Regions from separate parts of the Devosia sp. FJ2-5-3 genome, predicted to be linked through region 1. Evidence: riboswitches for the same ligand, from Rfam matches in the RefSeq annotation. Region 1 holds a riboswitch; the other holds the start of a gene.
What was found. Region 1 has a riboswitch for cobalamin ahead of nrdH (glutaredoxin-like protein NrdH). Riboswitches for the same ligand answer to the same signal wherever they lie in the genome.
Positions count from the first base shown of each region.

Region 2: it holds a riboswitch for cobalamin, as region 1 does, so the genes downstream of both, N0P34_RS16525 (CbtB-domain containing protein) here and nrdH (glutaredoxin-like protein NrdH) in region 1, are expected to answer to the same signal.

Region 1 is NZ_CP104007.1:2,477,112-2,480,692, reverse strand. It holds gene N0P34_RS12005 (EVE domain-containing protein) at 1-347, opposite strand, end outside; gene N0P34_RS12000 (MarR family transcriptional regulator) at 344-793, opposite strand; gene N0P34_RS11995 (VOC family protein) at 854-1,231, shown strand; cobalamin riboswitch at 1,313-1,531, shown strand; gene nrdH (glutaredoxin-like protein NrdH) at 1,629-1,850, shown strand; gene nrdI (class Ib ribonucleoside-diphosphate reductase assembly flavoprotein NrdI) at 1,863-2,261, shown strand; gene nrdE (class 1b ribonucleoside-diphosphate reductase subunit alpha) at 2,258-3,581, shown strand, end outside.
Region 2 is NZ_CP104007.1:3,430,754-3,434,334, reverse strand. It holds gene N0P34_RS16545 (zinc ABC transporter substrate-binding protein) at 1-200, shown strand, start outside; gene N0P34_RS16540 (DMT family protein) at 222-578, opposite strand; gene N0P34_RS16535 (DUF2164 domain-containing protein) at 650-901, opposite strand; gene N0P34_RS16530 (hypothetical protein) at 1,006-1,656, shown strand; cobalamin riboswitch at 1,677-1,894, shown strand; gene N0P34_RS16525 (CbtB-domain containing protein) at 1,916-2,098, shown strand; gene N0P34_RS16520 (CbtA family protein) at 2,130-2,864, shown strand; gene cobW (cobalamin biosynthesis protein CobW) at 2,861-3,581, shown strand, end outside.

The sequences.
Region 1 (3,581 bases):
ATACCCCAATTGGGGATGTGGTCGCGGGTCAGACGGAGTTGGTCCAGAAGCGGCCTGATCGGAGCGGGTTTGGCGGCTTCAAGATAATCGACATCGACGCGAAACGGATTGAAATCCATGGCCTGCGCGGCGCGATAGGGCGCATCCGACGTAACCTGGCCGATGGTGAGAAACGCCTGAACCACGGCACCATCGCTTATGCCCTCGCGGGGGCAGTAATAGACGATCCAGTCGCCCTTTTTGAGCGATTTTACAGCAATGTGCTTGCCATGACCGAGTTGGGCAAAGCCGCCATCGCGCCCGGCGCGGGCATGTTCGGCCGATGCAACGCCCAGCCAGAAGGTCATTTTTCTTTCCCCTCAAGCGCCTCGGCGCAGCGGTGAAGAAGTTCACCCAGCAGTTTTGCCTCGTCTTTCGTCAGCCCGGCCAGCATCTGCCGCTCCACCGTCTCAGACGCCACCGCGCCGGCCTCAGCGGCGGCTTTCCCCTTTTCCGTCAGCTCCGACATGATGATCCGGCCATGCTCGGGATGGGGAGTGCGCAGGATGAAACCATCCCGCTCAAGGGTAACGAGCATGCCCAGCATGGATTGGGGTGTCACGAAGGCCGCGCGCGCCAGCGAGGCATTCGATATCTGCGGATTGTGGCCTATGGCCAGCAGAACTGCATTTTGCGCCGCCGTCACGCCTGTGCCAGCCAGCTGGGCTTCGAGGCGCTGGCGCAGTCGATGCTGGGTGATTTTCAAACTGTAGCCGATCCAGGCCTCCCCACTCGATGGGGTCATCTTGCGCATTGACATATCAGGTGCCTGATATAGATGTAAGGAACCTGATAATAGGCCGGAGAACAGAATATGACAATGCCGATCGGACCTTCCTTCATTGCCTTGCAGGTGCGCGATCTCGCGGCATCCGCCGCGTTCTACAAGAACGTTTTCGGTTTTTCGGCACAGGAGCGAAATCCGCCCGGCGCGGTCGTCTTCACGACCAAGCCGATCGCGCTGGCGCTGCGCGAACCGCTGCGGCCCCTGGCCGAAAGCGGTCCGCTCGGAACAGGTATGGTACTGTGGATCGCCTGCGAGGATGCCGACGCCTTTCACGACCAAGTCGTCGAGCGCGGCGGCACGATCTTGAGCCCGGTCAATGACGGCCCGTTCGGCCGGTTTTTTGTGGCCAACGATCCCGATGGCTACGCGCTCACCTTCCACACTGCCTCGGCTCGAATCGCCTGATTTTCCGGGCACTCGAATTTCGCAAGAACCAAATCCGCACTGCGATCAGACCTTCATATTGACACGAAGGTGGCATCCTCTACTATATGTAGTGTTCAAGGTTCCTCCGAGGCTGCTCGGAGGCTAAGATGGGAATTCGGTGCGTTGAGGCCCTGTGTCTCAACAATGCCGAAGCTGCCCCCGCAACTGTAAGCGGTGAGTTCTTCTCCTTTTTTGTGCCACTGGGTCCGCGACCTGGGAAGGCCGGGATAGAATCGCGACCCGCAAGCCAGGAGACCTGCCTCGAACAGATACGTCCACCGGCGGGGTGCCCGGTCAGGCGAACGAGCAGCTGCGTTTTGCTGCGCGTTTTTCCTGCTTTGCCTCGCCATCAGATTTGTTTGCCGAGGAAAATTCGATGCCCATTACCGTTTACAGCAAGCCCGCCTGTGTCCAGTGCACTGCCACGACCCGCGCTCTCGACCGTAAGGGGATCGCTTACACGCTTGTGGACATTTCCCAGGATGCCGACGCCTATGCCCTGGTCGAAGGCCTGGGTTATCGCCAGGTGCCGGTCGTTGTCGCCGGTGAGCGGCACTGGGCCGGATTTCGCCCTGACATGATCGGCGCCTTGAGCTGATCGAGGCGGCCGGTGGGCATCCTCGTCTACTATTCAAGCACATCCGGCACTACCCATCGCTTCTTTCAAAAGCTGGGCCTTGCCGGCCTGCGCCTGCCGGTGGATGCGGCAAGTGAGCCGCCTCTGGTGAGCGAACCCTTCGTGTTGCTGTTGCCAAGCTATGGCGGCAATGGCGGCAAGGGAGCCGTGCCCAAGCCGGTCATCCGCTTCCTCAATGTGGAAGCCAATCGCAGCCTGATCCGCGGCGTCATCGCGGCGGGCAATACCAATTTCGGCGCAGATTTCTGCCGGGCCGGCACTGTCGTCGCGCAGAAATGCTCCGTGCCTCTCCTCTATCGTTTCGAACTGCTCGGAACCGATGAGGATGTCGCCACTGTCAAAGAAGGACTCGAACGGTTTTGGACGCCCTGACACTAGACCGCACCGAAGAACGCCCCGCCACCAAAGGGCACGACCAGACGCTGGATTTCCATGCGCTCAATGCCATGCTCAACCTCTATGACGATGAGGGGCACATCCAGTTCGACAAGGACAAGCAGGCGGCGCACCAGTATTTCCTGCAGCATGTGAACCAGAACACCGTGTTCTTCCACAATTTGCGAGAGAAGCTCGAATATCTCGTCGCCGAGGGCTATTACGAGCAGTCCGTGCTCGATCAGTACAGCTTCAACTTCAAGCGCGACCTGTTCGACCACGCCTATGACAAGAAGTTCCGCTTCCCGACATTCCTCGGCGCGTTCAAATACTACACCAGCTATACGCTCAAGACCTTCGACGGGAAGCGCTATCTCGAGCGTTATGAGGACCGCGTCTGCATGGTGGCGATGGCGCTGGCCCGCGGCGAGGAAAAACTCGCCCGCGATCTCGTGGACGAAATCATGGCCGGCCGTTTCCAGCCGGCGACACCGACCTTTCTCAATGCCGGCAAGCAGCAGCGCGGCGAGCTGGTGTCGTGCTTCCTGTTGCGCGTCGAAGACAATATGGAGTCGATCGGCCGCTCGATCAATTCGGCGCTGCAATTGTCCAAGCGGGGCGGCGGGGTGGCGCTGAGCCTCACCAACATCCGCGAGATGGGCGCCCCCATCAAGCAGATCGAAAACCAGTCGTCAGGCGTGCTGCCGGTCATGAAGCTGCTCGAAGACAGCTTCTCCTATGCCAATCAGCTTGGCGCGCGTCAGGGGGCCGGCGCGGTGTACCTCCACGCCCATCACCCCGATATCCTTCGCTTCCTCGACACCAAGCGCGAAAACGCCGACGAGAAGATCCGCATCAAGACGCTGTCTCTGGGCGTCGTCATCCCCGACATCACCTTCGAATTGGCCAGGGACAACGAGGATATGTACCTGTTCTCGCCCTATGACATCGAGAAGGTCTATGGCGTACCCATGACCGAGATTTCGGTGACGGAAAAATACCGGGAAATGGTCGAGGACGGCCGGATCAGGAAGAAGAAGATCAAGGCGCGCGAGTTCTTCCAGATCCTCGCCGAGATCCAGTTCGAGAGCGGCTATCCCTACATCATGTTCGAGGACAGTGTGAACAAGGCGAACCCGATCGCCGGCCGCATCAGCATGTCCAACCTCTGCTCGGAGATCCTGCAGGTCAGCGAAGCCAGCGAATTCGGCGACGACCTGAGCTACACGAAGATGGGCAAGGACATCTCGTGCAATCTCGGCTCGCTCAATATTGCCGCAGCGATGGATTCGCCGGACTTCGGCCACACGATCGAGA
Region 2 (3,581 bases), 950 kb from region 1:
CCAAGGTTTCCGAACTCGGCGCCACCTGCGTCTTTGCCGAGCCAAATTTCCAGCCGGCCATCGTCAACACCATCGTCGAGGGGACTGACGCACGGGTCGGCACGCTCGACCCCGAGGCGAGCGCCCTCAGCGAAGGTCCCGGCCTCTACGCCGAGCTCCTCCGCGGCCTCGCCACCAGCATAGCCGAGTGCCTCAACTAATCAGGCCGGGGAACGGGGTCGCTACTTCAGCGGCCCCTTGAAAATGAAGAAGGCGCCAAGCGCGATCAGCCCGAACCCGATCCCGTGGTTCCACGTCAGTTTTTCGCCGAGATAGAACACCGCAAAGAGCACGAAGACCGAGAGGGAAATCACCTCCTGGATGGTCTTGAGCTCTGCCCCCGAATAGACGCCATAGCCGATCCGGTTGGCCGGCACCGCCAGCCAATATTCGAAAAACGCAATGCCCCAGCTGATCAGCACCACCACCCACAGCGTCGCGCCGGGGAATTTGAGGTGCCCATACCAGGCAAAGGTCATGAACAGATTGGACGCAATCAGCAGCCCGATCGGGGCCAGCGTGGCAATATTGAAGCCCAAGGCTTCCTCCTCAAGACGAGACAGCCTGCTTTAGCTGCGAAGTTCAATCGGCGGAAGTGGGTGCTTTCTGCTCAGCGCGCCTTGGTTGGCTGCTCGAGCGAAAAGATATCGTCGCTGACGTCGTCGATCTTCTTGCGCACCAGTGCCTGCGCGTCGTGCAGGCCGCGATTGTAGTAATAAGCGCCCATCTTGTCGGCGAAGAACTGCATCAGCATCTCGGCGGGAATGGCGCCGATCGACTGGTCGAGCTCGACACGAAAATAGTCCTGGATTTCGGCGACGATGGCCTTGGTTTCGTCGCGGTCGAATTTGATCGGCTTCATCGCAAAATCCTTCTTTTCAGCCAGCCTTTCATACGCTGAGTCGGAGATTGCGGGCCGTCTTTGCTTGCGACACAATGGCCGCATCCAGGGGGAGATTGATCATTATGCCTGTCCGCATCGGACTTTTGGCGCTGAGCGCCGTTCTCATTGCCGTCCTGCCCTCTGCCGCCAAGGACAAGGTAGAATCCGCTCCGGCCGAGCAATTCCTCTGCGAAGGCCTTTTTGGTGCCGACACCACCGAGGCGCGTCTCCGCGCGCATTTTGGCGCCGACAATGTGGTCACCGGCACCATCTATGGCCCGGAAGGCATTGAGATGCTCGGCACGACCATTTATCCCGACGACCCCGCGCGCAAGATGGAAATCCTATGGGCCGATGAGGAAAACCTCGCTTTTCCCAACAACATCGACCTTTCGCCCAGCCACATCGCTCCGGGCGGGGTTCAGGTGGGCATGAGCATAGACGACGTGGAAGCTCTCAATGGCCAGTCGTTCAAGCTGGGCGGCTTCTGGTGGGATTATGGCGGCTATGCCTGGATCGAAGCCGGCAATCTCCTTGAGCGGGATCCCCTTTGCCATGTCAGCTATCGCTTCTCGCCCGCCGATGACTATCCCGAAACCATCGACACCACTTCGGTTGCAGGTGACACCACCCTTGATTCCGACCTGCCGCTGCTCGACGAGATCGGCACGCGCGTCACCAATGTCAGCGTCGGTTATCCCTGGCCCGATCACATAGCCCTGCCTGAATATTGACCCCGCGCCCTCCAAGGGCGTACAGGTGATCCCGTGACGGTTCCCCGCGTGCAAGGGCACAAGGGGATCAAAAGGGAACACGGTGCGGCGTACCCATAAGGGACCAATTCCGTGGCTGCCCCCGCAACTGTAAGCGGTGCGCCCCCTCATTTCGCCACTGGTGCCCGCGGGCACCGGGAAGGCGAGGGGGCTTTATCCACCGCCAGCCAGGAGACCTGCCGACACACGCCGATCAATCCTGCGCACGGAGGGTGCCTGCATGACCACGACCACTGTTTCCTCTTCCCCGTCTTCTCTCTCGCTGTCCCAGCGCCTCATGGCCGGGCTTCTCGCCCTGTTCCTGGGTATGACGCTCCTGGTTGGCACCGGCTTTGCCGGCGATTATCGCCTGCACAATGGTGCTCACGACACGCGTCACGCCATGGGCTTCCCCTGCCACTAAGGCGGGCGCTACCAAGCTTCAGAGAGAAAAAATGTTCCGCAATCTGTTTTTCGCTGCGCTTGTCGCAGCGCTTTGTGCTGGCCTCGTCACGTCCGCATTCCAGGCCTGGCGCGTCACCCCGCTGATCTTTGCCGCCGAGGCGTTCGAGGGCGGCGAAGTAGATCATCATCACGAGGAAGAGGCCGGCGACGCGACCGCAGCAGCTGTTCCGGCCCATTCACACGACGAAGATGAGTGGATGCCCCAGGACGGCTTCGAGCGCACCGCCTATACTGTCCTCGCCAATTTCCTCATGGCCGCCGGCTATGCGCTGATCATCGGCGCGGTTTCGGTCGTCTTCAACCTGCCCATCACATTCGCCAATGGCGTCCTCTGGGGGCTGGGTGGCTTTGCCGCCTTTACCCTCGCGCCCGCTCTCGGCCTGCCGCCCGGCATGCCGGGCATGCCCGTTGCCGACACGCTTGCCCGTCAGCTCTGGTGGGCCGGCGCGGCCATCTCGACCGGCGCGGCGCTGGTGCTTGCGGCAAAAATCCGCGCGCCCTGGGCGCTGGCCGTCGCAGTCGCGCTGATCATCCTGCCCCATCTCATTCAGGCGCCGGTCGCGCCCGATGAGCCCACGAGCGTTCCCCCGCGCATGACGGCCGAATTCGTCTCCGCCGTCATCTTCAACGGCGCCCTGTTCTGGGTGGCCCTCGGCCTCGCCTTCGGCCGCATCAATGATTATCTCGCCGCTCGCGTCGGCGTTCGCACTGGAGCCCTCGCATGACCACCAAGATCCCCACCACTGTCATTACCGGCTTTCTCGGTGCCGGCAAGACCACGCTTGTGCGCCACATGCTGGCCCATGCCCCCAAGGGCAAGCGCATCGCGCTGATCATCAATGAGTTCGGCGATCTCGGTGTCGACAAGGATATCCTCGCCGGTTGCGGCGACGAGACCTGCCGCGAAGAGGATATGGTCGAGCTTTCCAACGGCTGCATCTGCTGCACCGTGGCCGATGAGTTCATTCCCACCATGCAGGCCCTCCTGGCCCGCCCCGACAAGTTCGATCACATCATCATCGAAACCTCGGGCCTCGCTCTGCCGCAGCCGCTGATCCGCGCCTTCAACTGGCCCGAGATCAAGGCCCAGGTCACCATTGATGGCGTCGTCACCGTCGCCGACGCGGCCGCGCTTGCCGAGGGCCGTTTCGCCTCCGACGAAGCCGCCGTCGATGCCCAGCGCCGCCAGGACGAAATGCTCGATCACGAAACCCCGCTGGGCGAACTCTTCGAAGATCAGCTCTCGGCCGCCGACATGATCATCATCAACAAGACTGATCTTGTTGATCCCGCAATGCTCGAAAAGGTGGAAGCCAATATCCGCGCCGAGCTGCGCCCCGGCGTCGGTATCGTCCGCGCCGCCAATGGCCATGTCGACATCACCGCGCTGCTCGGCATGGGCATGGGCTCGGAAGACGACATCGCCAACCGCCCCAGCCATC